Regions from separate parts of the Planococcus chinensis genome, predicted to be linked through region 1. Evidence: riboswitches for the same ligand, from Rfam matches in the RefSeq annotation. Region 1 holds a riboswitch; each other region holds the start of a gene.
The links. Region 1 has a riboswitch for S-adenosylmethionine ahead of ACFSDB_RS09630 (bifunctional homocysteine S-methyltransferase/methylenetetrahydrofolate reductase). Riboswitches for the same ligand answer to the same signal wherever they lie in the genome.
Positions count from the first base shown of each region.

Region 1 (7,973 bases):
TGATCGCTTTCCCTTGCGAGAATTTCAGCGCCGCTTCGATGACATCTTCATCCGTGGAGTCGATGACGAGCGGCACTTTCACTTTCTTCACGACTTCCTGCATGAACGCCGTCATATCCTCGAGTTCATCGCGGTCCGGGTTCGCGAGGCAGATATCGATAACATGCGCACCGTTCTTCACTTGCGCACGGGCGATTTCCGCCGCTTCCTCGATCTGGCCGTCGATAATGAGGCGCTTGAATTTGCGCGAACCGATGACGTTCGTGCGTTCGCCGATAAACAGCGGGCGCATCGTTTCATCGTATTGCAGCGGTTCGATGCCCGACACGGCATGGCCATGTCCGTCCGCGTCCGGCTTTCTTGGCGCCAAGCCCTCCATCGCTTCCCGCACCGCCTGGATATGGGCAGGCGTCGTGCCGCAACAGCCGCCGACCACATTGAGCCAGCCTTTTTCGGCAAAACCGCGAAGCTTTTTCGACAGCGATTCCGGCGTTTCGTGGTAATGGCCTTCCTCGTCCGGGAGCCCCGCATTCGGGTAGCAGCTGACAAAGCCGTCCGACAGCTCGGACAGCGAACGGATGTGGTCGGTCATGAATTCCGGCCCTGTCGCGCAGTTCAGGCCGACCGACAACGGCTTGATGTGCTCAATCGAAATATAGAACGCTTCGATGCTCTGCCCTGCGAGCGTCGTGCCCATCGGTTCGATCGTGCCGGACACCATGATCGGCAATTCCTTGCCGAGCTCGTTGAACGCCTCTTTGATGCCGATCGTCGCCGCCTTGACATTGAGCATATCCTGGCTCGTTTCCAATAGGATCAGATCCGCTCCGCCTTCGACGAGCGCTTTTGCCTGGACGTAGAAATTATCCTTCATTTCATCGAATGTCACCCCGCCGGTCACCGACAGCGTCTTTGTCGTCGGTCCGATGGCGCCTGCCACAAAGCGCGGCCATTCCGGCGTGGAGAATTTCGCGGCACTCGCTTTGGCTATTTCGACAGCGCGCCGGTTGATCTCAGGCGCCTGGCTGCCAAGGTCGTATTCATCGAGCACGATTGGCGTGCCGCCGAACGTATTCGTGCAGAGGATATCCGCCCCCGCTTCCAAATACGCATCGTGGACGCCTTCGATGACTTCCGGGCGGACGATGTTCAAGTACTCGTTGCACCCGTCGAATTCTTCACCGCCGAAATCTTCCGGCGACAGGTCGGCGTTCTGGATCATCGTGCCCATCGCTCCGTCGATGATGAGGATCCGTTTTTCGAGTTGTTGTTCAATGAGAGGTTTGGACATGGCTGTTATCGCTCGCTTTCTGCAAATCTATTTGTCGGATGTAATCGATCAATTCCACGCACATTTCATAGCGCAAAAACGGCGTGATCAGATAGATGCCGTTGAAGAGCCCGGCTGCGGTATCGATCAACTCCTTGGCAATCTGGATGCCTTCCGCTGTCGCCCGCTCCTTGTCTTCGCCGCATGCGCGCATGCGCTCGAGCGCATCTTCTGACAATTTGATGCCCGGCACTTCATTGTGCAGGAATTCCGAACTGCGGATGCTCGTCAGCGGCATGATGCCAAGGAAGACCGGGGTCTCCAAATGCTTCGTTTCCTCGTAAATTTCAATGATTTTCTCTTTTGTATAGACCGGCTGGGAAATGAAATAATCCGCACCGCTCTCGATTTTCTGTTCCAGACGCTTAACGGCCCGGCTGACGACGCGGACGTTCGGGTTGAACGCCGCCGCCACCGAGAAGTTCGCTTTCTTGCGCAGCGGCTTGCCGGAAAATGAAATGCCTTCGTTGAGCTTCTTGATCAACTGGATCAGTTCCATGCTCGAGACGTCATAGACGCTCGTTGCCCCCGGGAAATCACCCACTTTTGTCGGGTCTCCCGTCACTGCCAATATATCATGCATGCCAAGAGCATCAAGCCCCATGAGATGCGATTGCAGGCCGATCAGGTTGTGGTCGCGGCACGTTATGTGCGCGAGCGGCCGGATATTTTCCTGCTTCAGGATCGAGCCCATCGCCATGTTCGAGATGCGCGGCGAAGCAAGGGAATTGTCCGCCATCGTCAAGGCGTCGATGCCTGCCGCATCCAACGCTTTCGAGCCTTCGATGAACGTGGTGATGTCCAGATGGCGCGGCGTGTCGAGCTCGACAATGATTGTCCGCTCCGTCTTCGCTTTTTCGTGGAGCGGCTTGACGTCCAGCGCTTCCGCTTCGCGGATAACAATCGGCTTTCTCTCTGCCACTTTCTTCTCCGTCACCGGCGCCAAGTTCCGCAGGCGCTTCTTCGTTTCCGCAATATGCTTCGGGGTCGTACCGCAGCAGCCGCCGATCAAGCGTACGCCTTCTTCCCGGAGCAGCAAAGCCGCACGGCCGAAATAATCCGCTTCCGATTCATAGACGATGCGGCCGTCTTCGACGTCGAGCAGGCTCGCGTTCGGGTAGGCGGACAAGAATGCCTTTTTCAGCAGCTCGACGCCTTCGAACGCCTGGATCGTGTGATGGGGGCCAAGGCGGCAATTGACGCCGACAATGTCCGCACCGAGCGATTCCAGTTCCTGCAAGGCGTCGTTCAACAGCATGCCGTTCTGCAGAACGCCCGGTTCGTGCATCGACACTTGCGCGATGAGCGGTGTATCCGTGAGGGTTTTCAAGTGGGTGACGGTCGCTGCCAGCTCTTCGAAGTCGTAATACGTCTCGAGCAGCAGCCCGTCCGGATCGCCGGACAGGAGGTGCTGCGCCTGCTGGTCGACCATCGCGATGATTTCTGTTAGCGTCGCATCGCTTTTCCGGAAGCCCCGGATGCCGCCGATCGTCCCGAAGACGAACTGGCCGCCGGGCGCCGCGGCACGCTTCGCAATTTCAATCGCTGCCCGGTTGATGTCTTTCACCTGCTCCTCCAGCCCGTAGCGCGCGAGCTTATGCGCGTTCGCTCCGTACGTGTTGGTCTGGATGATGTCCGCTCCGGCCCGGATGTAGTCATGGTGGATCTTCTCGATGATCTCCGGACGCTGAATATTCAGCTCCTCGTTGCAGTATTCAATCCCGTACGAATACAGAAGCGTCCCCATTGCGCCGTCCGCCGTCAATACCCTTGTCTTCAACGCTTCCAATAACTTCATGCTGCTCTCCTCCTATACAAATAAAAAAGCCTTCCATAGAAAAAGAAGGCTTTACGATAACATACTCGTTCTTCTTCATCTCTCAGGCATGGAAATGCCTGCTGGATTTAGCACCTGACCGGTAACGGCTGGTTGCTGAAGCGTCATAGGGCCAGTCCCTCGACTTCTCTCGATAAGAATCAATTATTCAATTTTTTATATCCTAAAATATTAACCCCATATCGCCTCCAGGTCAAGGAGATCTGTCTAAAAAGAATGAAATTTCTGTTTATCTTCCTCTTTAAGACATAAATTCGACTCCAGTGCGCTGTCTTTGGCAATGCAGCTAAATCGTAGGAGAAGGCGTTTATCTAATAAAATCCCCTGAAGCGGAAAGACGTATGCAATTTCGGAATCAAAATCTGCCATCAAAATCCGGCCGGCTTCTTCACATTAAAAGCCACATCCTCCATCGTGAATTCGTACCAGGTGAACGGCCCTTCAGCCAAATCCCACGTGACCCCGAGTTCGGAAGGCGTGCGGATTCCGTCCATCGTCCGGTATGCCCGGATGTGGGCTGTGCACGGTACAAGCTCCGCATGCTCATCACTGTCCTTGAAGCGCATCGCCGTCACTTTCAGCAGTTCGCCGCCCTCCCCGAAATGGAAAGTCGCGCGGCCTTTGATCCAGTTGTAGGCCATCGTCGCTTCCGCCGTCCGATCGTCGATTGCGTGCCATTCGACATACCGGCTCAAAGCGGCGGAGGGAAATCCGCTCAGCTCCATTAAATACCGCTGCAGCGAGGACTGGTCGGCTTTCGGATTGCCGCGCGTAGTCGCCATCGGCACCAAGCCGGCCATTTTGATCCGCATCTCCGCCTTGCCTTCCTGAAACACATCCTTACCCGTCACAGAAAGCCCATTGCCCATCTTCATCTTCACTTTCCAGATGAAGCCGGGAGGATCAGAAGTAGTGTATTGCCAAGCTTCTGACGCCATCCATTTTTCCTGGCCGGGCTTGAGTTTCATCCGGCCAGTTTGCTTTGCATACACGCTCCGAATCTCTTCCCTGCCAGAAATGCCGCTCCACTCCATCCACTTCCGGACCGGGGCCGGCAGTGCAGCCAATTGTTCCGGTTCCACCCTCTTCAAAGGCGCCTCCAACTTTCTGAGCGGCGCCGCTTTTAATGATTCAGCCGGCGACTGGCGGTTCGCCCCTTTTACGACAAAGAATGCTGAGGCGAGCACAACAAGCACTGACAACAAGATTCTCATCTCTCCATCCCCTTCCTTTTTCGAAACGGACTTTCACGGACGGGCAGCAGCATCAACGGATTATCGTATCTATACCATACGACATCCAAACCTGTTCTCCTGCAATTTTGTACAGCTGCATGATTCCGCTTCTTTTAATCAGAAGAACCTTATTTCAGGAGATTTTATTCCCCTCTCTTTTTCCTTTAATAGATGAATTTTTCCCACCAAAAAAAGACAGGCTATCGAGAAACCTTCTTTAGATAAGTCATTAAAAAAATGAACTTTTCATCTCGCTTCGGCCGCTTTGGGCATGGCTTTCGCCCAGCCCGTGGACGCGCCGGCGCTGGTTTCGCTCTTTAAAAGCTGATAACTTAATCCGTTTTAGTAGTGCTATCTGAGATATGGAGCAAAACGGCGGAGAAAACCGTACTGTTTCTGCATCGCTTCGCTAGCTTCGAAACATGAAAGGACGCTGCTCCTGTCCCTGCATCGCTGCGCTAGCTTCGGGACATGAAAAACCGTTGCAGCGCTACGCGCTTCGTCGCAAAGTACCGGCCAAATGCTGTTTGGCCGGTACTTGCCTGCGGGACAGCGAGACAGCCGAGACCCCGCAAGTCGCGTAAGCGACTGAGGAGGCTTGGCGCTCGCCCGCGGCAAAGAGATGGCTCTAAGGAAGTTTGAGCCATCTCTTTGCGACGAGCGCATAGCGCGCAGGAGCACAGGGGTTTTACGAAGCTGTTTTGCGGAATATCGATTAAGAGACAAGTATTTTATATCTTTCTCAACAAGTTAAAAAAAGACAGGTGCATACCTGTCTTTTTTCATTTTCTAATCTCCCCCGTAAACATCCGCTTCGGTATGGAAGCCGTCCGCAATGACGGTCTCCCGGATATTGCCTTCATCGACCGCCACCGGTTCGAGCAAGACGGACGGCACTTCGCTTTTGCCGTTGTTGATGCTGTCGATGGCGCTGAACTCATTGCCTTTGGCCAGGTGGACGGCAAGTGCCGCCACCCGCTCCGACAAGGTCTGAATCGGCTTGTAGACGGTCATGGTCTGCGTGCCGCTGACAATGCGCTGCACGGCTGCCAGCTCAGCGTCCTGTCCGGCGACAGGAATTTCCCCGTCCAGCCCCTGGACCTTCAGTGCCTCAACGGCTCCGCCTGCTGTCGCATCATTCGCTGCAATGACGGCGTCAATCCGGTTGCCATTGGTCTCCAGCGCTTCGGACATGTTGGCAAAAGCATTTTCAGGCGCCCAGTCCTCGGTCCATTGGTCATAGACGATGCGGATATCGCCGCGATCGATGGCCGGCTGCAGCACCTTGAACACCCCTTTTTTCAGCAAATGGGCATTGTTGTCAGTCGGCGCCCCGCCGATAAAGACGTAATTTCCCTTCGGCACTTTTGCGAGCATCGCTTCTGCTTGGATCTCCCCGACTTTTTCATTGTCGAACGAGACGTACAGATCGATCTCGGCGTTTTTGACGAGCCTATCATAAGCGATGACTTTGATGCCTGCTTTATGGGCTTTATGGACGATCGCTGCTGTCGCTTCGGCATTATGGGGAACGATGACGAGCAGGTCGATGCCCTTTTGGATCATCTCTTCGGCTTGGGCGATCTGGCGCGCGTCGTCGCCATTCGCTGCAGTGATCTCCACCCGGACTCCGTGCGATTCGACCGCCTGGCGGAACAAGTTGCGGTCTTTCACCCAGCGTTCTTCTTTCAGCGTATCCATTGCGAAGCCGATCTTCAGCGGCTCGTCGGCTTCGGCAGCCACAGGTTCTTTCACCGCTTTTTTCACGACAGCTTCATCATCTGTGCAGGCCGCAAGCAAAAAGCCCAGCAGCACGAAAAGCCATAACCACTTCATGCGCTTCATGTCGCGGCCTCCTGGGTATCTGGGGCATTCAGCATCCCTTTGCGGTATTCCTTCGGCGAGACGCCGTTCATTTTCTTGAACACTTTGCTGAAATAATTCGGTTCGTGGTAGCCGACTTCCAAGGAAATCTCCTTCAAGCTTTTTTCCGGGTCTGCCAACAGCTTTTTCGCTTTCTCGATCCGGCTCTCCGTCAGGAAATCGATGTAATTGATCCCGAGCTTTTCCTTGAACATCTTGCTGATGTAGATCGGGCTCAGATCGACTTTCCGTGCAAGCGCATCGAGCGAGATGTCTTCATGCGAATGCTCCATGATGAACTGCTTGATCTGCTGGATCTTGTCGACTTCCAGCCGGCTGTGGTGCTCCGTATACGCCGCCTTCAGGCCATCCGCCAGCTTGCGGGTTTCCAGAATCAATTGCCGGTGGTCGTTCGCCGCAACCGAGTAAAACGGTGCTTCCACCTCGATTCCCATCTCTCCCATGAGCCGCGCTGTGATCCACAGGAATTCCAGCGACCGCTGCTGCGTCTGCAGCGCGTTTTCGCCGGTCCGCTCCATTTGCCGGATCAGGTCGAGGACGAGCGTTTCCACGGTCTCCCATTCGCCCAGGCGGACAAAGTCGAGCAAGCGCTTTTCTTCGTGCTTGATGGCTGAAATCCCGCCCGGATTGCCCCCTGCCAGTTCATCCGAATAAAACCGGTAGCGCGACGGCACCTTCAGATCCATCGTCGCGATAAGCGATTTCTGGTAGGAATTCCGGATGTCGCCGAGCGGCCCGCACACATCGCCGATGCCGACAAACCAGCCTTCCTGTTCTTTCGTTCGCGACACCGCTAAGATCTCCTTCGCAAGGCCGATCGCCTGCGAACGGAAGGATTGCGCCGGATCCCGGAAGACGACGAGCGGCAATTGGTTGCCGTAGCAGGCCCCGATCCAGGAATTGCTCCGGCGGCGGACGCGTTCCTTGATTTCCGGATAGAAGCGTTCCGTCCCTTCCGGCACCAGCACAGTCATGACGAATTTTTCTTCTGCCGGCGGATTGTCAAGCATGCCGACGAGCAAGTCGATATGCACTTCATGGACATGGTCGAACAGCAGCTGGGTGACGATATCGGTCTCGACGATGGCCAAGGCTTTTTGGAAGGCCGCCTGTTCCTGCTGCCGTTCAGCGTTTTCCTGCTCCCGCTGCTTCAGCCCTTCGAACAGCCGGCCGGCGGTTTCGGCGATTTCACTCGCTTTGCTCGGCTTGAGCAGGTAGTCTTTGACGCCGAGCTTGATTGCCTGGCGGGCATAGTCGAATGTATCAAATGCCGTCACCATGACAAATTGAGTGCGGGGGTGGAGGCGCTGGATTTCTTCGACCGCTTCCAGTCCGCTCATTCCCGGCATCATGATGTCCATGAACACCACGTCCGGCTGCCATTCTGCAGCCAGTTCAACAGCGGCCCGGCCGTTTTTCGCCTGTCTGACCTCCAGCTCTTCGAAGGCATGCTGGAGGATGGCCTGCATGCCTTCGCGTTCAATCGGTTCATCATCAACAATCAGGAGTTTAACCATGTTTCTCAGCCTCCATTACTTTTGGCAATTTCAACGTAATTTTTGTTCCGGCACCTTCCGCGCTGCTGATTTCCACCACATCTTCGCGGCCGTAGAACAATTGAAGCCGCTTGACCACATTGGCGAACCCGATGCCGGTCGAATGCCCTTCTTTCGGCACAATGCCGCCG
Region 1 is NZ_JBHUFW010000005.1:418,935-426,907, forward strand. It holds gene metH (methionine synthase) at 1-1,291, opposite strand, end outside; gene ACFSDB_RS09630 (bifunctional homocysteine S-methyltransferase/methylenetetrahydrofolate reductase) at 1,272-3,128, opposite strand; SAM riboswitch class I at 3,201-3,307, opposite strand; gene ACFSDB_RS09635 (DUF6544 family protein) at 3,536-4,381, opposite strand; gene xylF (D-xylose ABC transporter substrate-binding protein) at 5,192-6,247, opposite strand; gene ACFSDB_RS09645 (response regulator) at 6,244-7,803, opposite strand; gene ACFSDB_RS09650 (sensor histidine kinase) at 7,796-7,973, opposite strand, start outside.

Region 2 (7,973 bases), on a different contig from region 1:
GTGATTACGTATTATGCTTATCCAAAATGCACCACGTGCCGCAACGGAAAGAAATGGCTTGATGAAAACGGTGCCGATTATCGGGAGATCAATATTGCCGAAGCGCCGCCTTCTAAGGAAGAGCTCCGCAAAATCTACAAAGCCAGCGGCATCGAACTGAAGAAGTTTTTCAATACGAGCGGCATCAAGTACCGCGAGCTTGGGCTGAAGGAAAAATTGCCGGAAATGGGCGAGGACGAACAGCTGGAATTGCTTGCTGGCGACGGGATGCTCATCAAGCGGCCGCTTGCATGGGACGGGGAGAAAACGACGCTTGGCTTTAAGGAAGACGTCTATGAAAATACCTGGAAGTAGCGCCATACATTTCTTGTGTTTCCCAAATGTTTATGTCAAACTAAAGGGGAGCAAACTACATAATTTGGAGGGTTTTCGATGAGCACACCACAAGAACTTCGTTATTCAAAAGAGCATGAATGGGTAAAAGTAGAAGGCGGTACAGCACGTATTGGCATTACTGATTTTGCACAAGCCGAATTGGGCGATATCGTTTTCGTTGAATTGCCGCAAGTTGGGGACGAACTGAAAAAAGACCAGCCTTTCGGAAGCGTTGAATCTGTAAAAACCGTATCGGAACTTTACGCGCCGATTAGCGGCAAAGTGGTTGAAGTGAACGCTGAGCTGGAAGACAGCCCTGAATTTGTCAACGAATCTCCTTACGAAAATGCGTGGATGGTGGTAATCGAATCTCCTAGCGAAGCTGAAGTAGGCGAGTTGATGACAGCTGAGCAATATAAAGAAATGATCAACGAGTAATCTCAAAGCGCCTCTTTTTGGCGCTTTTTTTATACAGATTTTCTTTCATACCGATCTAGTGAGGTGTTGGCTTATGGAAAAAGTAATCGTGGTGGAAGGGATCAGCGATAAGTCGCGGATCGCGCCGCTCATTGCAGAACCCGTGACGATTCTTTGCACAAATGGTACAGTAAGTGCATCGAGGCTTGAAGAACTGCTGCTGCCATATGAAGGCCTGGACATCATCATCCTGGTCGATGCGGACAAATCAGGAGAGAAATTGCGGAAATTGGTGAAGCGCGAATTTCCCGAAGCCCGGCACTTTTACATCAGCCCGAGCTTCAAGGAAGTGGCGGCCACGCCGATCCGCAACTTGATCGATGTTCTGATTTCAGCAAACGTTCAAGTCAATAAGTTATTAGCTGAGGGATGAAACAAAATGGAAGAATGGACACATAAAGAATGGCTGAAAGAAAAGAACACGAAAACGGTTGCCGCGTTTTATTTGTACACGCCGATGTGCGGCACATGCCAAGTTGCTTCGAAAATGCTGGATGTGGTCGAAGAGCTGTTGCCGGACATGCCGATGGGCAAGGCAAACTTGAATTTTGTGCAGGAAATAGCTGAACTCTATCAAGTGGAGAGCGTGCCATGCCTGCTCTTGACAAAGAACGGCGAGCTGGCTGAAAAGATCTACGCGTTCCAATCCGTGCCTTATTTATATGGAAAGTTAAAATCTGTTGACGTATAAAGTGAAGCGTGGTAAATTGAATTTCTGAAATCAATTAAATATCGTCAACTCTTATTAAGAGTGGTGGAGGGAAGTGCCCTATGAAGCCCGGCAACCGTCATGAAAATGAAATGGTGCCAAATCACACAAAGCAATAGCTTTGGAAGATGAGAGATCGGTTTACTTTTAAAGTTACCCTTCTGCTCAAATTTGCGCAGAAGGGTTTTTATTTTGAGGCGGGAGTGTTTAGGAATGATCGAATTAAAACAATTATCGAAAGTGTTCGATACCGGCAAAGGTTCATTGACCGCAGTGGACGGCGTGGACCTGTCGATCGGCGACGGCGAGATCTTCGGCATCATCGGCTATAGCGGCGCCGGGAAGAGTACATTGATCCGTTTGCTGAACGGGCTCGAAAAACCGACAAATGGTTCTGTTGTTATCAACGGGCAGGACATCACGAATATCAGCAGCGGTGAGCTGCGGAAAGCGCGCCAGAAAGTCAGCATGATTTTCCAGCATTTCAATTTGCTATGGTCGCGCACCGTCAAGGAGAACATCGAGTTCCCGCTTGAAATCGCCGGCGTTCCGAAAGAGAAGCGCGCAGCGCGCGTTCAGGAACTGGTGGAACTCGTCGGCCTCGGCGGACGGGAAAATGCTTACCCGTCCCAGTTGTCAGGGGGACAGAAGCAGCGCGTCGGCATTGCACGCGCACTTGCTAATGAGCCGGAAGTGCTGCTGTGCGACGAAGCGACGTCTGCACTCGATCCGCAGACGACGGACTCGATTCTGGACTTGCTGGTGGACATCAACAAGCGCTTGGGGCTTACGATTGTGCTGATTACACACGAAATGCATGTCATCCGGAAAATCTGCCATCGCGTCGCCGTCATGGAAGGCGGCCGGGTCGTAGAGATGGGCGATGTGCTCCGCGTCTTCCAGGCGCCAAAGGAAAACATCACCAAACGATTTGTGGCGCAAGTGACGGATACGGAAGATTCGCAAGAGACGATCAAGCACCTCCGCGAGTTGTATCCGGAAGGCGTGCTGGTAAAACTGGTCTTTGTCGGAGATCAGACAGAGCAGCCGATTTTGACCAAATTGATCCGGAAGCATCCGGTCGATATTAATATTGTGCAGGGCAATATCGCCCATACACAACGAGGAGCATACGGAACATTGATTTTGCAGATAAAAGGCTCTCAGCCGGAAGTTGCTGAGGCCATGGCATTCTTGAATGCGGAAGGCGTCCAGACGGAGGTGATGGCAAATGATTGAGTCATTATTCCCGAACGTCGATTGGCAGGATATGTGGGAAGCGACGCTGGAAACCTTGTATATGACGGCCATGTCGACGCTCTTTACATTCGCCATCGGCCTTGTGCTCGGAATCGTCCTGTTTTTGACCGCACCAAAACAATTATGGGCAAACAGCATCGTGAATTGGCTGACCGGCGCATTCGTCAATATTTTCCGGTCGATTCCGTTCATCATCCTGATCATCTTGCTGATCCCGCTTACGAAATTCATGATCGGAACCATCCGGGGGCCGAATGCGGCATTGCCGGCACTGATCATCGGCGCAGCACCTTTCTATGCACGCATGGTGCTGATCGCTTTGAAAGAAATCGACAAAGGCGTCATTGAAGCAGCGCGCTCGATGGGCGCAAGCACATGGACGATCATCCGCAAGGTGCTGCTGCCGGAGTCGAAGCCGGCGTTGATCTCCGGAATTACGGTGACGGCCATTGCATTGGTCGGCTATACCGCGATGGCGGGCATCATCGGAGCAGGCGGCCTTGGCACATTGGCTTTCCTAGATGGCTTCCAGCGCAGCCGCCAGGATGTTGTTCTGGTAGCGACCATCCTGATTTTGATCATCGTTTTTGCCATCCAGTTTGTCGGAGACCGTTTGACGGTGAAATCAGATAAACGTTGATCCAAGAATTCCATAATAAAAAACACCATAGAAAAGGGAGCGTACACACATGAAGAAACTTGTAACAGGAACATTATTGGCAGCATTGGCATTGGCAGGCTGCGGCGCAGAAGAATCCGGCAGCGGCGGATCCGGCGGGGAAGAGTCAAGCACATTGAAAGTGGGAGCGTCCAACGTACCGCATGCGGAGATTCTGGAGCAGGCCCAGCCTATCCTCGAAGAACAGGGAATTGAACTGGAAATCGAAACTTATCAGGATTATATCTTCCCTAACCAAGATCTTGAATCAGGCGAAATTGATGCCAACTACTTCCAGCATGTCCCTTATTTAGAATCACAGATTGCTGAGAATGGCTATGAGTTTGAAAATGCCGGAGGCATCCATATTGAACCGATCGGTGTTTATTCCCAAAAATACAAGTCACTAGAAGAACTTCCGGAAGGCGCGACAATCTTGATGAGCAGCTCTGTTGCGGACCATGGACGAATCTTGTCTATGCTTGAAGCGCAAGGCTTGATCACTTTGGATGAATCGGTGGAAAAAACAACAGCTGAAGTAAGCGACATTACAGATAATCCGAAGAACCTGCAATTTGAAACGGATTACGAAGCGGCGATTCTTGTCCAAATGTATGAGCAAGGTGAAGGTGATGCCGTATTGATCAACTCGAACTATGCCATCGATGCAGGCCTGAACCCAATGGAAGATTCCATCGCTCTTGAAAGCTCAGATTCACCATATGTCAACATCATTGCTGTCCGCAAAGGCGACGAAGACAACGAAAACGTCAAAGCCTTGGTGGAAGTGCTGAAATCTGACGAAATCCAAGACTTCATCCTTGAAGAGTGGGGCGGCTCTGTAGTGCCGGTCGACTAATAAAACGAACAAAGGCCCCTGAATCCGATTCAGGGGCCTTTTGCATTGTGGGAAAGAAGATGGAACTAGGAAAGGGGAGTTTTAACTTTGTTGAAATAATAAAAATATTTCGCGTATTGGAGTTCCTATTAACTTTTTTTTGCCTTTGTGATACTTTTGGATAATAAATAAAATACATCTGTTCATATAGGGAGGACATGGAAGTGAAGTTTAATTTTGGTTTACTGCCAAGAATCATTGTCGCCATCGCTTTAGGGGTGTTGATCGGTTCGTTTGCGCCAGAGTGGCTGGCACGGATTTTTGCTACATTCACAACGATTTTCGGAAACTTTCTTAATTTCATCGTGCCATTGATCATTCTCGGGTTCATCGCGCCCGGCATTGCCAAATTAGGCAAAGGATCGGGGAAATTGCTGGGACTGGCAACGTTTTTTGCGTATGCGTCAACCATTATCGCTGGAACGATGGCGTTTTTTGCAGCGACGACGATTTTGCCGAATTTCATGCAAGGCGGTTCGTTGAGCGCAATTGATGATCCGGAACATGCACTCGCAACCTCATTCATCGCGCTTGATATGCCGCCGGTGTTCGGCGTCATGTCTGCATTGATCCTGGCATTCCTGCTCGGAATCGGTATGGCTTCCACTGGGAGCAAAACGATGTTTTCGTTTTTTGATGAATTCCAGGCAATTATCGAGAAAGCGATCACGTATGTCATCATCCCACTTTTGCCGTTCCATATCTTCGGGATCTTCGGAAACATGGCCTATGGCGGAGCGGTGGCAGAGATACTTTCGCTCTTCGCTGTCGTTTTCGTGATGATCATCATTTTGCATTGGGTCATGCTTTTGCTGCAGTATACGACAGCCGGCACACTCAATGGCCGCAACCCGTTTTCATTGCTGAAAACGATGCTGCCGGCATATTTCACGGCTCTTGGAACGCAGTCTTCTGCAGCGACAATCCCGGTCACTGTGCGGCAAGCACGCAAAACGGGTGCTAACGAACGGGTCATTGATTTTGCGGTTCCATTGTTTGCAACAATCCATCTATCTGGAAGTACGATCACGATTGTCTCTTGTGCGGTCGGCGTCATGCTATTGACGGGGGATGTCGCTTCTTTCGGAAGCATCCTGCCATTTATCCTGATGCTCGGCGTTACGATGATCGCAGCACCCGGCGTCCCGGGCGGAGCAGTGATGGCGGCGATTGGCTTGCTTGAGACCATGCTCGGATTCGATTCCACTATGGTCGCTTTGATGATCGCCCTGTACTTGGCGCAAGACAGCTTCGGGACAGCGACGAATGTCACGGGAGACGGCGCGTTAGCGATGATCGTCGACCGGTTTACGAACGGAAAGCAGGCAGCGAAACTCTAATGCGGCGGTTCCGTAAAAGCAACACGTCTTTCTCAGGCGGAGTGAAATTCTCGCAGCCGGATGAGGAATGGGATTATTAGGAATGTTTTTCCAATTGCGACTATTCGGCCATGTATATACGCCCCCAAAAAGCTGTGTTAATATAATTTTCGGAACATACACACATAGGGGGCTTTTACATGAAGAAATTATTGGTTATTGGATTTTCAGCGGCTTTGCTTCTTGGAGCATGCAGCGAAGAAAACGCTACAGACACAACTAATGAAGAAACAGCTGGTACGGAGGAAGCCGCAGGATCTTCTGCTGATATTAAGCAGGAAATGATGCGCTTCTATATGTCAGTGCCGAATACGATCAATGCAAGCGACGCAGACTTGAACGCTTTTGAAGCAGCGCAGGCGGATGCATCTCTTCCGGAAGGCGAAGATTTGCAGAAGATGAAAGATGCAGCGAAAGCAGCCGCAGAAAAAACAGCTGCTGCCGTAGAAGGCATCGAGATCCCTGAAACGCTTGAAGAGCAAAAAGGCGAGATTGAGGAAGCATTGGCGCTGATCAAAGAATCGTATGATATGAAGGCGGATGAACTGACGAAGGAAGCTTCTTTTGAAGCGGCAATTGCTAAATTCCAGGAAGCAGATGACAAGTTCAACGCTTTGTTGGAAGTGCAGGAATTGAATCCTTCAAGCATCCAGAACGAAGTAAGTCAATAAGAAACTCCGAAGCCCGGCGGTCCTCCGCCGGGCTTTTGCATTTATTGGAAATTCGCATGACAATTGAGCTATTTTCTGTAAAATATAAAAGCTTTGGTTTTATTCTGAAGCCAAAGGGTATAACATAATAGAAAATTACAAACCAAGAGAGGGATGACCAACTATCGATTCACATGGCTTAGAACGTACCGAGAAAATGGAGCAAGCCTTCAGGGATGTACACGGATTCGGAATTGACGAATACACTAATGACACAGACAAGATTGTACAGGTGGAACAGCGCAGGGAAGCAGATTACCGGCAAGGGCAGCAAGTAGCCGCCCGCCTCGAACGCCAAGTACACGGACATTCATAAATAGAAATTGCAGAAAGCCAGCCAGTGCCTTAAGGTGCTGGTTTTTTATTTGGCCGGATTTCTCATTTAGCCTAAGGTTATTGAAAATATAAACAAGAAAAAATATATCCTAAATGAGAAGAGATTTCAGCAAAAATACACGGAAATAAAATGGTTTTATCAATCCGGAACATCCGATTTAAAGATTTGCTACTATGCCTAATTTCAGGTAAGATTAGAATGATACTAATTAAGGATGGATTTCCATTCTATATTAACTTACTGGAGGTATTTAAATGTCAACTTTGGTCATTAAAGATTTACACGTTAAAATCGAAGATAAAGAGATTTTAAAAGGTGTAAACTTAACAATTAATACAGGTGAAATCCATGCCATCATGGGGCCTAACGGTACAGGAAAGTCCACTTTGGCTTCTGCTATCATGGGTCATCCGAAATACGAAATCACATCAGGATCAGTTACGCTTGACGGGGAAGACGTTCTTGAAATGGAAGTTGACGAACGCGCCCGTGCTGGCCTGTTCCTGGGCATGCAATACCCAAGCGAAATTTCCGGCGTTACCAATGCCGATTTCATGCGCTCTGCGATCAACGCGCGCCGCGAAGAAGGCGAAGAAATTTCATTGATGAAATTCATCCGCGAATTGGATAAAAAGATGGAAGTCCTTGATATGGACCAGGAAATGGCACAGCGCTATTTGAACGAAGGTTTCTCAGGCGGGGAAAAGAAACGCAATGAAATCCTTCAAATGATGATGATCAAACCGACATTCGCTATCCTAGATGAAATCGACTCCGGTTTGGATATCGATGCATTGAAAGTTGTTTCAGAAGGCGTCAACCAGATGAAAGGCGAAGATTTCGGCTGCTTGATCATCACTCACTATCAGCGTCTCTTGAACTACATCACTCCGGACCAAGTCCATGTCATGATGCAGGGTCGTGTCGTGAAATCTGGCGGCAAAGAGCTTGCACATAAATTGGAAGCGGAAGGCTATGACTGGATCAAAGCTGAGCTTGGCATCGAAGACGAGACAGTAGGACAAGAAGCTTAATTGGAAGGGGAGACTAACGTGACGGTTGAAACAAATCTTAAAGTGACCGAGCAGGACGTGCGCTCCTTCTCGGCTTCGAAATCAGAACCGGAAGAGTTTACGAACCTGCGCGTCCAAGCGCTGGCAGCTGCGGAAG
Region 2 is NZ_JBHUFW010000007.1:151,572-159,544, forward strand. It holds gene ACFSDB_RS10675 (arsenate reductase family protein) at 1-354, shown strand, start outside; gene gcvH (glycine cleavage system protein GcvH) at 433-813, shown strand; gene ACFSDB_RS10685 (toprim domain-containing protein) at 887-1,225, shown strand; gene ACFSDB_RS10690 (thioredoxin family protein) at 1,232-1,543, shown strand; SAM riboswitch class I at 1,592-1,696, shown strand; gene ACFSDB_RS10695 (methionine ABC transporter ATP-binding protein) at 1,775-2,800, shown strand; gene ACFSDB_RS10700 (methionine ABC transporter permease) at 2,793-3,461, shown strand; gene ACFSDB_RS10705 (MetQ/NlpA family ABC transporter substrate-binding protein) at 3,511-4,338, shown strand; gene ACFSDB_RS10710 (dicarboxylate/amino acid:cation symporter) at 4,542-5,717, shown strand; gene ACFSDB_RS10715 (hypothetical protein) at 5,897-6,427, shown strand; gene ACFSDB_RS10720 (hypothetical protein) at 6,624-6,782, shown strand; gene sufC (Fe-S cluster assembly ATPase SufC) at 7,058-7,837, shown strand; gene sufD (Fe-S cluster assembly protein SufD) at 7,856-7,973, shown strand, end outside.
Region 2: it holds a riboswitch for S-adenosylmethionine, as region 1 does, so the genes downstream of both, ACFSDB_RS10695 (methionine ABC transporter ATP-binding protein) here and ACFSDB_RS09630 (bifunctional homocysteine S-methyltransferase/methylenetetrahydrofolate reductase) in region 1, are expected to answer to the same signal.

Region 3 (7,973 bases), on a different contig from region 1:
GGTGAAATCCTTCAAGGCAATGTCTATGTCTCGCGCGGCCTGACACTGGGCAATGGCGAAGAGGTCAAAGAGCTGCGCCACGAAGTTTCCGAGTTCACTGCAGAAGAAGGGCGCATCGAGAAAAGTTTCTGGGTCTCGCCGAAATACCAGGCAGACACTTGGCTGATGCTGTCGCCTGAACCGTTCTTTGCCGCTGAATCTGAAGAGGACGCCTGGGTCAATCATGCACTGGAGAATCGCCAGGAACAATTGAACTGGCTGACGCCGGCTGGGCCGCTCGTTAAAATTCCATTGACAGACGACCTGCGGACAGAACTCGCATACGACGTCGTTGATGAACGCACCAATGATTCCGTCTCTGAAAAATGGAACGAATCAGCGCCTTCGATCTTTTTTGAAACAATGATCCTGAACGCCGAAGTCAATCAAACCCGGTAAAACTTGCCCATCATTATTTGATGGGCTTTTTTGTAACTTCTTTCTCCCCTATCCGTCTTATCGGTAATTGGGAGGGATTGGCATGGGAAAAGTTTGGCTACTGGCAATATTCATCTGGGCCACCAGCATCGCAGCTGCATTTGCTGCCATGGATCCACAGGAAGTCGAAGAAATCAAACAGGCAGCGCCCCTTCATCTTCGGGGGGAAGTGAATGAGGATGCTTTCATAAAAGAAATCGATTTTCCGGGCCAGGAGCGCGTCATGTCAATAAAAGTTGCCGAAGTGCTGAAAGGGCCCGAACTGGCACAACCAGGCGAAACGATCGATGTCTTCTACACCTATATCCCCCACTGGCTCGAAGTGGAAGGCGGTGCGAAAATGGATATCGCTGTTTCGGACAAGATTGAAATCTGGCTTGTCCCAGAAGGCGGCAGCTGGAAACCGGCTGCTTCCGGCGACACTGTCACGCACTTGTTCAGAAGTGAAGAACGTCCGGAGCATATGGCTCAGCCGTTCACGGATGCTGCATCGGGCTTTTTCGATGGAATCCCGCTTCTGGTATATGTCATACTTTCCCTCTCCGCCATTTTCGGCCTTGTGTCATTTTTATCCGCCAAATTGACCGCCCATTACCGTTGAACGGCGGAGTCCCTTCGCTTTCAAAAAGAACGAATATTCAGTATAATAAAAAGAGATAGACAGAGCCATTCTTATTCGGCAGCTGCCCATTCTGTAAAAGGAGGTTGTTTCGCCATGGTACGCAAACAAGTGGACCCAGTGGAAATTGACCGGCAGTTCGATGAGGATTACTCAGCAGCGTTGAATATGATTGGTGAAGGTGCACCTGATTATGCAGCTGCCCAGGATGACTCTGTCCCAGAAGAAATGAAGCGTGAAGAAAGAAAAGCCCAGGATCTTCATTAAGCTTCATCATTCTTTTTGCGGACCAACCTTTTCATTTAAAAACCCCTTAAGAGCTCCAGGCTCTTAAGGGATTTTTTTTATTCCATCATTTCGGCGACAATTTCATAAGAATGCAGCCGGTCTTCCTGATGAAAAATCTGAGAGTTGACGATGACTTCATCGGCCCGGGTTTTATTGATGAACGTCTGAAGTTTGTCGCGTACAACATCCGGGGTTCCGACAATCATCGATTCAGTATCCAATTTCTCCCGGAAAATAGCGATTTCCCGATCCGTCCAGACATCTTCCAGCTTGTCGATCGGCGGCTGGAATGTTGTCGGCATGCCGCGCATCAGCGCAAACATCTGCTGCTGGCTGGAAGTGGCGAGCCATTCCGCACGCTCTTGCGTATCGGCAGCGATGACGTTCACGCCTACCATGGCGTACGGAGCGTCCAATGCGGCAGAAGGCTTGAAATTCTGGTGGTATAATTGCAGCGCCTGCATGGTGAAGTCTGGCGCAAAGTGACTGGCAAAAGAGAACGGCAATCCTTTCAACGCCGCAAGCTGGGCACTGAACCCGCTTGAGCCAAGAAGCCAAATCGGCACATTCAGCCCAGTTCCAGGATATGCCTGCACACGCCCTTTCGGATGATTGGAAAAGAAGTTCTCCAGTTCTTCCACCAATTGCGGAAATTCATCACCGCTGCTATGCAGTGTACGGCGGAGCGCATATGCCGTTGCCTGGTCGCTTCCCGGCGCACGGCCGAGCCCCAGGTCGATCCGTCCGGGATAAAGCGCTTCGAGCGTCCCGAACTGTTCGGCAATGACAAGCGGCGCATGGTTCGGCAGCATCACTCCGCCTGAGCCGACACGGATCCGCTCCGTTGAACCGGCGATATGACCGATCAATACAGACGTTGCGGAACTGCCGATGCCGGGCATATTATGGTGTTCCGCAAGCCAAAACCGGTTGAATCCTAATTTCTCTACGTGCTGCGCCAGTTCAGCGCTGTTCTTGAACGCCTGCCCCGGGCAGCTTCCTTCATTGATCGGGGCCAAGTCCAGCACCGAAAGTGGTACCTTATTAAATGTTTTCGGTTCCAAATAAATCACTCCTCATATTTACCATTGTAGTGATTTCTTCCACACCCTTCACTTTTCCGGCTCACGGCATAGAAAAACCGGCTCTTTTCAGAGCCGGCTGAATTGTAGACAAAGTTTAATTATGATGAATAGATATGTATAGGCCCGACCGGGCTGGCCACTTCGCTTTCCGTGGGCTCGGCTTCAGTCTCCTCGTCACTCCGTTCCTGCGGGGCCTTCAGCTCGAGCTGGTCCCACAGGAGTCTCCGTGGCCAGCCCGGACGGGAGCGTCACCTGTATTTAAAAAAGTATTGAGATGCTTATCCAGCTTTGTATGACTGGCCTTAAGCCGCTGGCTTGGGATCCGTAACGGAAGGCGGCGAGCAAGTTGGTCGAAGGCAGTTCGGCCGACTTGTTTGCGACGAAGCAGCGGAGCGATGCAGGAGCACCGGTTTTATCTGCGGGATAGCGAAGTGCCGAAATCCACTCGGACGCCAGTCAATGCTTGACCGAAGCTCGCGAGGGCAAGCATTTGCGACGAGCTTGCGCAGGAGCACAGGTTCTTAGTTAGTTCGGCGCGAGCCCGCGGAAAGCGTCCGCCTGAAGTGGAGGATCCGAGATAGCTTCGCCTAAATGACTCTTCTTTCTTGAAGAGGAATAAGTATTCTTTTGTATACAAGCTGAACCGGCTCTTTTCAGAGCCGGCTTCCGCTTTTTTCATTGAGCACTTCGAGGAGTGTCGAGGCGAAGCGCATGACAGTAGTGGATTCCAGGCCATGCAGCCGTTTCGCATGCGCCGGTTTAATGCCGGTCACAATGCACTCGACGCCCATGACCTTCAGCGATTGCATCAAGCCGTTCCAGAGCTTAAGCCCTTCTTCTTCGATCTGGTCCACCGCGGTAAAGTCGATGATGGCCGTTTCGACATGCGAGTCGTGGATGTTTTTCAGGACATTGTCGCCGACCGCTTCCACTTTCACTGCCGTCAAGTCGCCAAAGAGCGGGATGAGCATCTGGTCGAGGTCCAGGCGGATGCTCGGGGCGGAAAGCATGCGGACCCGCTGGAGCAACTGCATGGAAAGTTCCTTTTCCTGAAACAGATCATAATCGGTTTCGCGCAGCCGCTCCTGCAGGCGCCTCAATTGCTGCGATATGCGCTCGATATTATCTTCTTTAGGGACAACAACAACCGCCCAGCTTGCATCGCTTTGCCATTTGCCGTAAAGATCAGCCAATAGCAGGCCGCCGCTTGCCGAAACTGCATTCATTTCAAAACGCACTGAACCGTTTTCCGGCTTCAGCAATTTCTCGACCTTCTTCAAGCTTCCTTCATCGATCAGGTCCTTGAACAAAGCCGCCGGCCCGAAAAGCTTTTCGGCTTCCTGCGAGGAAACCAACACCTTCAATTCCTTTGTTAATTTGAAAGCCGGGAGCGGCAAGCCTTCAAACTGATATTCCGTATCCATCTTGCGGTTCCTCTCCCATCGTCAGCCATCGCTCTAATTGTTCAAGATCTTCCAGGACGATCGCACCTTCATTGCGGAGTGCCTCCGGATTCGCTTTTGAAACTGCCCGACCTCCCAAAAAGACAATCGGTTTCGGGTCCAGGTCCAGAAATTCATTGATATAGGTCTTGATCACCGGCAACCGGTAGACAAGCGCCGCTGATAGGGCTATAGCGTCGGGCTTCCAGCGTTTGGCAGCGTCCAAAGCATGGTCGAGCGGCAAATTCGGGCCCAGGTACTTCACGGACCAGCCGTTCTCGCGGAATCGGCTCGATACCATTTTCAAACCAATATAATGGTCTTCGCCTTCCGGCCCCAGGACCATCACTTTCCGCTCAGTGCCATCCCCCTGCTGTTTCCGGTTTTCGACGGCGGATACGACAAAATCACAAACGGCAGTTGCCAAATGTTCATCGGCTACCCCGATTTCATTGTTTTCCCATAATTCTCCGACATGGTACATTGCCGGTGTCAGCAATCGCGCAAACAGTTCGTGCTGCGTATGTTCCTCCAGAAATCTGCGGACTTGCACGAGGGCTTCCGCATCATTTCCTGCCAAGAACAATTCCGCCAATTGTTTCGGTTGAATCATTCTTCAACCTCCTTCAAGTCTTCTTTCCGACAACATTTTATTCGCTTGCTTCAGGCATGAAAGCATGAATTCCCCTTCGGCCTTTTCTGCCTTTCCGGGCAGTATATCCATCAGACGTTCAAAATTATCGATGATCAATCCGGTCTCGACATTGCGGCTGTTCAGCACGCCTTCAAGCCAAGCGCTGTAATCGAGAAAGATTTTAGGGTCTTGCAGGTCATACGCCGTCTCCAAATGGTCAAGGTGATGCCGGTTGTCTTCCTCCGTACGATGGAATCCGCGTTCCCCGAACCGGTCCCATAATGAGGGATAAGCTTCATAGATGCTATTTGCCGTCGCCGAAGCAATGCGGTCTTTGGTTTCTGTGTTCATTCAGCCACCACCTCGTATTGGCGCACTTTCGGCACGATGCCTGCAAGCTGCTGATCCGGATAATGCTTTTCAAGTTCATGGATCTCCTTAAACTCATTGCTCTTGACCCACTTCATATAGGCTTCTTTTGAATGCCATTCCAGGTGCACCGTCAGCTCATTTGGCTTTTTGGTATTCTGGATCAACCGGAACGAATGGAAGCCTTCCGCTTTGTCGACCCGCCGCGAGCGGTTTTTATAAATGGCGATCAAATCGTCCGTTTTTTCTTCCGGCACCGTTACAGTGGAAGTTACAATATACATCAAAAAGCCCCTTTTCGCTAAATTCTAGTGTCTATTATAACCTTTCGATTTTCGAATTAAAAGTGTTGTCCTTTGCACCGGATGATTTCAATATCATACGAACACAGAATGAGCGCTTTTCCTTTTTGGCGCCGCAGCTCTTATCTGGAAAATCCGCCGGCAAAGACACCGGTTTATTCTATACCCGCTTGCTCCTATACGGAATCCTCCTGCATTCGGCGAACGCCTTTATTGAGTGAATTTTAATAAAAATTCGGTTTTCCTCTTGTCTTTTCCATCCAATTGCATTAAAGTAATCTGTATTATATAAATTCAACTGCATATTTTATTTCTTATCTAGAGAGACGGAGGGATTTGGCCCTGTGAAGTCTCAGCAACCAGCCTGCAAATGGCCACGGTGCTAATTCCAATAGGCGCATGCCTAGAAGATGAGAAGAACGTGTTCCTCGGCAGGGGCTTTCTTCTTTTTCTGAAGAAAGCCCCTGTTTTTTATTTTGAAAGGATGAGCGAAATGGCAAAGAGAAGTTTAGAAACCCGATTGGTACAATTAGGCACCCGCAGCGATGAAAAAACCGGCGCAGTCAGCGCTCCGATTTACTTATCAACGGCATACGAGCATGAAGGCCTCGGAAAATCCACCGGCTATGACTATACCCGCACGAAAAACCCGACGCGTACGGTTCTCGAAGAAGGCATTGCGGCGCTGGAAGGCGCAGATGCCGGGTTTGCCTGCAGTTCCGGCATGGCTGCCATCCAATTGGTGCTGTCCCAGTTCCGCCCGGGCGACGAACTCGTGGTGCCTGAAGATATTTATGGCGGCACTTACCGCCTGTTGAACCATTATTCCGATGTCTTCGGCATCCATACCCACTATTCAGATTTCAGCGATGTTGAAAAGACCGAAGCATTGATCAATGAAAACACCCGTGCGTTCTTCATCGAAACGCCGACCAATCCCTTGATGCAGGAAATCGACTTGGAACACTATGCTGCTTTGGCCAAAAAACACAACTTGCTTTTAATTGCCGACAACACTTTCTTGACGCCTTATCTCCAACAGCCGATTTCACTCGGCGCCGACATTGTCGTGCATAGCGCCACCAAATATATCGGCGGCCATAACGATGTACTCGCCGGACTGGTGGCCGCGAAAGGCGATGCCCTATGTGAGCGCTTGGCTATCCTGCACAATTCGGCCGGCGCAGTGCTGTCGCCGTTTGATTCTTGGCTATTGATTCGCGGGTTGAAGACATTGCCGCTCCGCATGAAACAACACGAAAAGAACGCCAAAGAAATGGCGGAATTCCTACAATCCCATCCGGCCGTATCGGACGTCCTGTACCCCGGGAAAGGCGGCATGCTTTCGTTCCGGCTGAACCAAGCGGAATGGGTCGCCCCGTTCCTCGAAAGCCTGGAATTGATCACATTCGCCGAAAGCCTGGGCGGCGTTGAGAGTTTCATCACCTACCCGGCTACCCAGACCCACGCTGAAATTCCTTATGAAGAGCGGACAAGCCGCGGCATCTGCGACCGGCTGCTGCGGTTCTCAGTGGGCATTGAAGAAGCGGAAGATCTGGCGGCAGACCTCGCCGAAGCATTGAAAATATTCGACAAGGAGGGCGTACGCCTATGAAGACAAACCGGTTGGAAACCCAATTGATCCACGCTGCTGGCACTGATGAGAAGACAGGCGCGGTGAATGTCCCGATCTACTTATCGTCGACATACCACCAAGCGGATTTCGAAGAATTCGGTCCGTTCGATTATAGCCGCTCCGGCAATCCGACACGGCAAAAACTTGAAGAAACCATTGCCAAACTGGAAAACGGCACACGCGGTTTTGCTTTCGCTTCCGGCATGGCCGCTATCTCTTCGGCTTTCATGCTGCTGTCTGCCGGGGACCACGTCCTCGTTTCAGAAGACGTGTACGGCGGAACTTTCCGCTTTGTTACCGAAGTGCTGCCGCGGTTCGGAATCAGCTATTCGTTTGTCGACATGACCGACTTGAGTGAAATGGCCGCTGCTTTCCAGGAAAACAGCAAAGTGGTCTATATCGAAACCCCTTCGAATCCGGTGATGAAAATCACCGATATCGAAATTGCGGCTAAACTGGCCAAAGCGAATGATTGCCTGACATTCGTCGACAACACGTTCATGACGCCGCTTTATCAGAACCCGCTCGACCTCGGCGCAGACCTTGTGCTCCACAGTGCAACAAAATTCCTGTCCGGACACAGCGATATCATAGCCGGGCTCGCCGTCACCAAAGATCCGGAACTAAGCAGCCGCCTCGGATTTATCCAGAATACGTTCGGTTCGGTGCTGGGCGCACAGGATTCCTATTCATTGATCCAGGGCATCAAAACCTTGGGCTCAAGGCTGAAACAGTCATCGGCTTCCGCCCGCATCATCGCCGATTATCTGCATACCCATCCGGCAATCGAGGAAGTTTATTACCCCGGCTTCCGTTTCCACCCTGGGAATCCGATCCACGAACGCCAGGCAACCGGCGCCGGTGCTGTGCTTTCCTTCCGCCTTGCAGACAAAGCCGCGGCCAAAACCTTTGTAGAGAGCCTGCAGATCCCGATTTTCGCCGTCAGCCTCGGTGCTGTTGAAACGATACTTTCGTATCCTGCGACGATGTCCCACGCTTCCATGCCGAAAGAAGAGCGCGAAAAACGCGGCATCACGGACGGCGTTCTGCGCCTATCTGTCGGGCTTGAACACGCGGACGATCTGCTTGAAGACCTGGAGCAGGCATTGCAGAAAGTACGC
Region 3 is NZ_JBHUFW010000004.1:426,305-434,277, reverse strand. It holds gene ACFSDB_RS04475 (hypothetical protein) at 1-438, shown strand, start outside; gene ACFSDB_RS04470 (hypothetical protein) at 521-1,078, shown strand; gene ACFSDB_RS04465 (hypothetical protein) at 1,193-1,363, shown strand; gene ACFSDB_RS04460 (LLM class flavin-dependent oxidoreductase) at 1,441-2,457, opposite strand; gene ACFSDB_RS04455 (STAS domain-containing protein) at 3,123-3,893, opposite strand; gene ACFSDB_RS04450 (cobalamin B12-binding domain-containing protein) at 3,871-4,524, opposite strand; gene ACFSDB_RS04445 (hypothetical protein) at 4,528-4,896, opposite strand; gene ACFSDB_RS04440 (antibiotic biosynthesis monooxygenase family protein) at 4,893-5,198, opposite strand; SAM riboswitch class I at 5,528-5,633, shown strand; gene ACFSDB_RS04435 (methionine biosynthesis PLP-dependent protein) at 5,710-6,831, shown strand; gene metC (cystathionine beta-lyase) at 6,828-7,973, shown strand, end outside.
Region 3: it holds a riboswitch for S-adenosylmethionine, as region 1 does, so the genes downstream of both, ACFSDB_RS04435 (methionine biosynthesis PLP-dependent protein) here and ACFSDB_RS09630 (bifunctional homocysteine S-methyltransferase/methylenetetrahydrofolate reductase) in region 1, are expected to answer to the same signal.

Region 4 (7,973 bases), on a different contig from region 1:
GGCAAGCCGGTGGCGACGATGAAAGAGCAGCTCGAGCTGTCGGTAGTCAAAGAGGCGACGAGCAAGGAAAGCGCAGAAGAAATGGTGGATACCGTCGTGACGGATTATGACAAGATCATGAAATCCTTGAAAAAAGGCATGGAACTTGCGGCTGAAGACGGCGATGACATGACAGAAGATCTTCTGAACGCCATCCATCAGAATTTGGAGAAACATTCGTGGATGTTGTCTGCATTTCTTGGCGAAAAGAAGTAAAATGGACATACTGGAGCGTACGCTGACCACTCAGTGTACGCTTTTTTTGATACTAGGGGTGAACTCGATGAGATACATAGATTTGAATGGTGTCGAATGCCAGCTTTCGTTTGAGCCGGGAGCATTCGGCATACCGAGCAGGCATGTGCTGGTCATTGCGAAATACCAGGGGCAATGGGTGCTGACCAAGCACAAGGAGCGGGGCTTGGAATTTCCAGGTGGCAAACAGGAACCGGGCGAAAGTTTAACGGAGGCGGCAGTAAGGGAAGTATATGAAGAAACTGGAGCAGTCGTATCCGGATTGGCTTGGTTCGCTGAATACGAGGTGAGCGCGGAGCCGCCGTTCTGCAAGACCGTCTTCCTCGGTGACATCGAGCGGGTGGAACGGGTCGAGCAGATGGAGACGGACGGGCTTGTACTGGCAGGACGGCTGGAGCTAGGTGAAAACTTCAGCTTTTTAATGAAAGATGAAGGTATGAAAGAAATCATAAAGAAGGTGGAGCAGCTTGGAAAATGGCACGATTGAGTCAAAGAAAATCTATCCTTCCCCGAACCCGCACGTGCGGCTATCAGAAATCGTCTATTGGTCAGACGGCTTGAAAGTGAAGGGCTTGTTGGCGGAACCGAAAAAGCAGGGAAACTACAGCGGCATTCTGTATCTGCGCGGCGGCATCCAGTCGATCGGCATGGTCCGCCCGGCCCGTATCGCCCAGTTTGCATCGCAAGGATTTATCATCTTCGCGCCGTATTACCGCGGCAACCGCGGCGGGGAAGGGCGGGATGAATTCGCCGGTGCGGACAGATGGGACGCAGTTTACGGCGTCGATGTGCTGAAACAATTCTGCAATGGAAGCATCCATGTGCTGGCCTTCTCGCGCGGCGGCATCATGGCCTTATGGACAGCCGTCCTGCGGGATGACATCACCTCTGTGGTCACGTGGGCAGGGGTGACAGATACCGTGCTGACGTATAAAGAGCGGCCGGATATGCGGCGGATGATGAAGCGCCTGTATGGCGGCACGCCGAATACGGCACTTACAGCTTATGAGGAGCGGAATCCATTGCTGCGGCTTAATGAAACGGATGCGCCGTTTCTGATCATCCATGGCTTGAAGGACGAGAATGTCTCACCAGGGCAAGCCTATCTGCTTGAAGAGGCTTTGAAGATGAACGGACAGGCACACGAAACCTGGTATTTTCCGGAGTATACGCATTTCTTCCCGCCTGCGGCAAACCGCAAGACAGCGCGCGCATTGGCGGAGTGGATGAGAAGGCAGGAAAGACATTGACCGATGCTTGCGAGGTCAAGTCTTTGCGACGAAGCTAGCGAAGCGATGCAACGCCCTTTCATGTCTCGAAGCTAGCGCAGCGACGGTTTTTCATGCACCGAAGCTAGCGCAGCGATGCAGGTGCAATGCAGAGACAGGAGCATGGTTTATAAGTGATAAAAAGATGGAAAAGGATCGATAAAATCTTAAAGAATCGAGCAACGACAGCGATTTGTCTGAGTTGGCACCAATAAAAAAAGCTATCCCGGAGGATAGCTTTTTTGTATTATTTCTGGACCGGTCCGCCTTGGACACTTATGTCAGTGGAGACAGTACCGAATTTCTTGAAGTTTTCCTGGAATTTCTCTGCAAGCTCTTTAGCTTTTTGGTCGTATGCTGCTTTGTCAGCCCATGCATTGCGCGGGTTCAAGACTTCAGTCGGCACACCAGGTACTTCTTTCGGCATTTGAAGGCCGAAGACAGCTTCCTGTTCAGTTTCGATGTTGTGGAGTTCTCCTTTGATCGCTGCACGGACCATTGTGCGTGTGTAAGACAGTTTCATGCGGCTTCCGACGCCGTATTCGCCGCCTGTCCAGCCAGTGTTGACGAGGAAGACATCTACGTCATGCTCATCGATTTTCTCTCCAAGCATCTCAGCGTAAACTGTCGCATGCAATGGAAGGAACGGCGATCCGAAGCATGTTGAGAAAGTCGCTTCAGGTGAAGTGACGCCGCGCTCAGTTCCGGCAAGCTTCGAAGTATAGCCGCTCAGGAAGTGGTACATTGCCTGTTCTTTTGTCAATTTGCTGATTGGAGGCAATACGCCGAATGCATCAGCTGTCAGGAAGACGATCGTTTTCGGATGTCCTGCAACAGAAGGGTAGACGATATTCTTGATTGCATGGATCGGGTATGCTGCACGCGTGTTTTCCGTCAATGAACCATCTGCATAATCCGGCATGCGCGTCTCCTCATCCACTACCACGTTTTCAAGCACGGCGCCGAATGTGATGGCGTCATAGATTTGCGGTTCGTTTTCACGAGTCAGGTTGATGGTTTTTGCATAGCAGCCGCCTTCGATATTGAAGACGCCGTTATCCGACCAGCCGTGCTCATCGTCGCCGATCAGCTTGCGGTCTTCATCTGCGGATAGAGTCGTTTTGCCTGTTCCCGACAAGCCGAAGAACAATGCGACATCGCCTTCTTCGCCAACGTTCGCTGAACAGTGCATAGGAAGGATGCCTTGTTCAGGAAGCAGGTAGTTCATGATCGAGAAAATGGATTTTTTCATTTCGCCAGCATACTCTGTTCCGCCGATCAAAATGATCTTTTTCTCCATCGAAACGATGATGAAAGTTTCTGAGTCAGTACCGTCAACTGCCGGGTCCGCATGGAACGTCGGAGCGTATACGACCGTGAATTGCGATTCGTGGCTCGCCAATTCCTCTTTGGTCGGACGGATGAACAATTGGTGGGCGAAAAGGTTATGCCAAGCGTATTCGTTGATCGTCTGGATGCCCAAACGGGATTCAGGGTCAGCCCCTGCATAGCCTTTGAATACGTATAGTTCATCTTTTTGCTTCAAATGATCGATCACTTTAGCATAAAGGTTTTCGAAGACTTCAGAAGAAATCGGGCGGTTTACTGAACCCCAGTCGATTTTGTCTTTAGAAATCGGCTCTTCTACTATATACTTATCTTTAGGCGAACGGCCGGTGTATTTCCCGGTCTCGGCTTTCACCGCTCCGTCTTTAGTCAATACAGCTTCTCCGCGGGATGTTGCCGCCTCGATTAATTGTGGGACGGATAATTGGACACGGACGTTTTGGCCATTTAAAAGATCCTTTAGGTTGTTTGCGAAGTTCACTGGATTCATTTATATGTACCTTCCTTTTCGGTTATTCCCATAAAGATGGGGAGGTTGTATATTTCGTAAATTAGTATAACACATTATGGTCATTAGTCTATACTAATACCCTGTTGACACGAAAAAGTAACATATTTTCCCCTTGTTGGGTGCGAACAGGTTCATTTAATAGAAGAACCTGTTTTTATTCGTTTAAAATCGTTGACATCACTTTATACTTTCCGTAAGATGGAACATTGAACGGATACTCTTATTCCGAGCTGGTGGAGGGGACAGGCCCTATGAAACCCGGCAACCTGCTGCTGCATGCAGAGAAGGTGCCAAACCTGAAGCAAGGTCTCAACCTTGGACGATAAGAGTGAAAGGTGCTTATGATGATTTCTCCTTTCCACATGCAGATGCTGGATGGGATTTTTTTATGAAATTGCCCTTAATCCTCGTGTACAAAGGCCACAACGGCTTGAAGTTCAATCCTCACGGAACGGACTTGACATGGGAAACGAGTACCGTATCAATTTCGAGAGCAATCTCGCAGGATATAAGGAGGAAACACATTTTGAAAAACCGTCGATTATTCACATCAGAATCAGTAACAGAAGGACATCCGGATAAAATCTGTGACCAAATCTCAGATGCTATTTTGGATGCCATCCTAACAGAAGATCCAAATGCACGTGTAGCGTGCGAAACAACTGTAACAACAGGCCTTGTCCTCGTGGCAGGCGAAATCACGACTACTACGTATGTAGATATCCCGAAAGTCGTGCGTGAAACGGTCCGTGAAATCGGCTATACACGCGCTAAATACGGCTTTGACTCTGAAACAAGTGCAGTCCTGACAGCCATCGACGAGCAATCGCCGGATATCGCTGCAGGTGTCAACGTAGCGCTTGAATCGCGTGAAGGGCAAATGACAGATAAAGAATTGGATGATATCGGAGCAGGAGACCAAGGATTGATGTTCGGTTTCGCTACAAACGAAACCGAAGAATTGATGCCGCTTCCGATTTCATTGGCACATAAATTGGCTCGCCGCTTGGCTGAAGTGCGCAAAGAAGAAATCCTTCCATACTTGCGCCCGGATGGCAAAACACAAGTAACGATCGAGTACGATGAGAACAACAAGCCGCTTCGTGTGGATACGATTGTCATCTCGACTCAGCACCATCCGGAAGTGACGCTTGAGCAGATCCAGCGCAACATCAAGGAATTTGTCATCAATGAAGTGGTTCCTGCAGAATTGATGGACGAAGAAACAAAATACTTCATCAACCCGACTGGCCGTTTTGTTATCGGCGGACCACAAGGAGATGCGGGACTTACAGGACGCAAAATCATCGTAGATACGTACGGCGGCTATGCACGCCACGGCGGCGGAGCATTCTCCGGCAAGGACGCGACGAAAGTCGACCGTTCAGCAGCTTATGCAGCCCGCTACGTAGCGAAGAACATCGTGGCAGCAGGACTTGCTGACCGTTGTGAAGTGCAATTGGCTTACGCAATCGGCGTGGCTCATCCGGTATCGTTGGCGTTTGATACGTTCGGAACCGGAAAAGTCAGCGAAGAGGAATTGATCGATCTTGTCCGTGCAAACTTTGATTTGCGCCCGGCCGGCATCATCAAGATGCTTGATCTTCGCCGCCCGATCTACAAACAGACAGCAGCTTACGGCCACTTCGGCCGCACGGATGTCGACCTTCCTTGGGAGCGCACTGATAAAGTGGAAGCTCTTAGAGAACAGTCAGGCATCTTCAAGAACCAAGCTTAATAAAAAAGTAAGACGGCCAGCGAAATGCTGGCCGTCTTTTTTATGTTTCCTGCGGTGATTTGATGGTGGACACGCGATGCGCGATGGCTTCGATCAGCGGTGCCGGCAACGGGAAGTTCATGGCGGCTGGATCACTTTGGACAGCGGCAATCGTCATCTCCAGTGAATCTTCCGGAATGTCATAGGAAGCGAAATCGCTCGGCAGCCCGACATCTGCTTGGAGTGACCGGATTTTGGCGACAGTGTCCATCAGCAAAGTCTGTGGCGTTTTATCACGCGTATCCAGGTTCAACGCTTGAGCCAGCGCTTCGATCTTTGGCAAATACAGGTCCTGCACCAATTCGATGACGTGCGGCAGGAACACAGCATTAGCGAGGCCATGCGGTATGCGGAATAAGGCCCCGTAGGCATGGGCCAGGTTGTGGACAGGGATGGCGTTCAAGGCGAAACTGAACGCCGTGATGCCCATCGTACTGGCCAGCAGCATTTCCATGCGTGCTTTTACGTTTTGGCCGTTGTGAACGGCTTCGGAAATGTTCTTTTCGAACATCCGGATCGTCTGCAGCGCGAATGCATCCGTGAAACCGGTGGCTGTAGGCGAAGCCAATGCTTCGATGGCATGCGTCAACGCATCGAATCCGGTGAAAGCCGTGATGAACGGAGGCAGCCCGGTCGTCAAATCAGGATCGAGAACGGCTATGTTCGCCGCAATGAACGGATGGATGATGTTCGTTTTGACGTGCTTTTCTTCATTATAGATGACGGCGATCGGCGACACTTCCGAACCGGTTCCAGCAGTGGTTGGCACCGCGATATGAGGGATCGGAATGAATTGCGCTTCCGGCCAGCTGTAGTAAGCGAGCCCGCCGGGTATGGCCTGTTTAATATCCGCCAAACCGTGGTGAAGGGCGAACTTGACGCCTTTAACCGTGTCGAGTACGCTTCCTCCGCCAAGTGCGAAGAGGGAATCGGCCGCCATTTCGCGCGCATATCGGATGGCATTGTTCACCGATTCGCTGCCGGCATCCTGTTGGATATCGGTAAAGATGCCGACCAGTTCCGGTCCCATACCATTATGGGCCAGACGGAAAATATCCGCGACTTTGTCGACGATGCCCGCATCCAGCAGGCCTTTGTCACTGAACAGCACGACCCGTTTGGCGCCTAGCCCCTGAAACAGGGCTGGAATCATCGCGCGCGTATTGGAGCCGCTGTGGATCGAAGTGGTCAAAGCGAAATTTGAATACGTAGTAATCACAGTCGTTCACCTCTTTTGTCAGATTGGGTCATTCCGATTTTCCGGGTTCTGTGAACAGCAGCCCGTAAGCGACGCGCCGTTCAAGTTCAGGCACCATCGATGTATGGACATGTTTCAATTGTGTATAGGCATCAAGCGAATATTTGCCCATCTCGCGGCCGATCCCGCTTTGCTTGTAGCCGCCGAACGGTGCATCGTTGCGGAGCATATGCCAATCGTTGATCCAGATGACACCAGCTTTGATTTTCCGTGCGACTTCATAGGCTTTGTTGACATCTCGGGTCCAAACGCCGCCCGCTAGCCCGTAAATCGTATCATTAGCCATGGCGATCGCTTCATCGATGTGGTCATAGCGGATGACGGATAGCACGGGGCCGAAAATTTCTTCCCGCGCTATTTTCATGTCATTGGTGACATCCGCAAAGATTGTCGGCTCGATGAAATAGCCGTTTTCCAATCCTTCCACGACAGCTTCTTTCCCGCCGCAGACCAGACGGGCCCCTTCGCTGATACCGCTCTCGATATATTCAAGCACGGTCTCTTTTTGCCGCTGGGAAATAACGGGTCCGACGCCGGTATTTTCATCCAGCGGATTGCCGATCGCCAATGTTTTAGAAAGCGCTTTCAATTCTTCGATGACTGTATCGTAAATGGAGCTAGGCACAAACAGCCGGGTGCCTGACTCGCACAACTGACCTGAGTGGAGGAAGACGCCGAAAAGGGTCCCCGGCAATGCAATTTCGAGATCCGCATCTTCCAGGAGGATATTCGGTGACTTGCCGCCAAGTTCGAGTGTAATGTTCTTGATCGTATCTGCAGCCTGTTTCATGATGCCCCGGCCGACTTCGGTCGAGCCGGTGAATGCCACTTTCCCGACTTTCGGATGGCGCACAAGCGTCTCGCCGATTTCAGCTCCTGATCCCGCCACCACATTGATGACACCCGGAGGCACGACTTCGGAAATGATTTCCGCCAGGCGCAGTGTGGATACAGGCGTATGGCTGGCCGGTTTTAAAACCAGCGTGTTGCCTGTCGCCAGAGCAGGCGCGATTTTCCAGGAAGCGATCAATAAAGGCATATTCCAAGGGGCGATTGCGGCGCATACGCCAATCGGTTCGCGCCAGACAAAATTGTGGGCGGGCCCGGGGAACAAAGGATTCGGCAATGTCTCGGAAAAAGGATAGGCTTTGACGAAGTTCGCCATCTGCTGGAACAAGTCGATGATCATCATGATGTCGTTCCCGGCGACGCGGCGGACTGTTCCGCCTGACGTAAGGGATTCCAAATAGATCAATTCGGTTTTATTCGCTGCAATGGCATCTGCAATCTTATGCAGGACCTCTGCGCGCTGTGCCGGCGGCATATCGCGCCAGCCCTCTTGTTCAAAAGCGGCATGGGCAGCTTCGACAGCTTTGTTGATATCTTCCGCTCTTCCTTTGGATACTTGGGCTACGATTTCGCCGGTCGCCGGATTGAAGACTTCGAACGTTTCACCAGACGATGCGGGTTGGCGCTGGCCGTTTATGAAATGTGAATATGTGGGCACTTCTACTTGAA
Region 4 is NZ_JBHUFW010000011.1:14,911-22,883, forward strand. It holds gene ACFSDB_RS12705 (Dps family protein) at 1-255, shown strand, start outside; gene ACFSDB_RS12710 (NUDIX domain-containing protein) at 323-781, shown strand; gene ACFSDB_RS12715 (alpha/beta hydrolase family protein) at 762-1,544, shown strand; gene pckA (phosphoenolpyruvate carboxykinase (ATP)) at 1,810-3,399, opposite strand; SAM riboswitch class I at 3,638-3,749, shown strand; gene metK (methionine adenosyltransferase) at 3,944-5,158, shown strand; gene ACFSDB_RS12730 (iron-containing alcohol dehydrogenase) at 5,199-6,416, opposite strand; gene ACFSDB_RS12735 (aldehyde dehydrogenase family protein) at 6,445-7,973, opposite strand, start outside.
Region 4: it holds a riboswitch for S-adenosylmethionine, as region 1 does, so the genes downstream of both, metK (methionine adenosyltransferase) here and ACFSDB_RS09630 (bifunctional homocysteine S-methyltransferase/methylenetetrahydrofolate reductase) in region 1, are expected to answer to the same signal.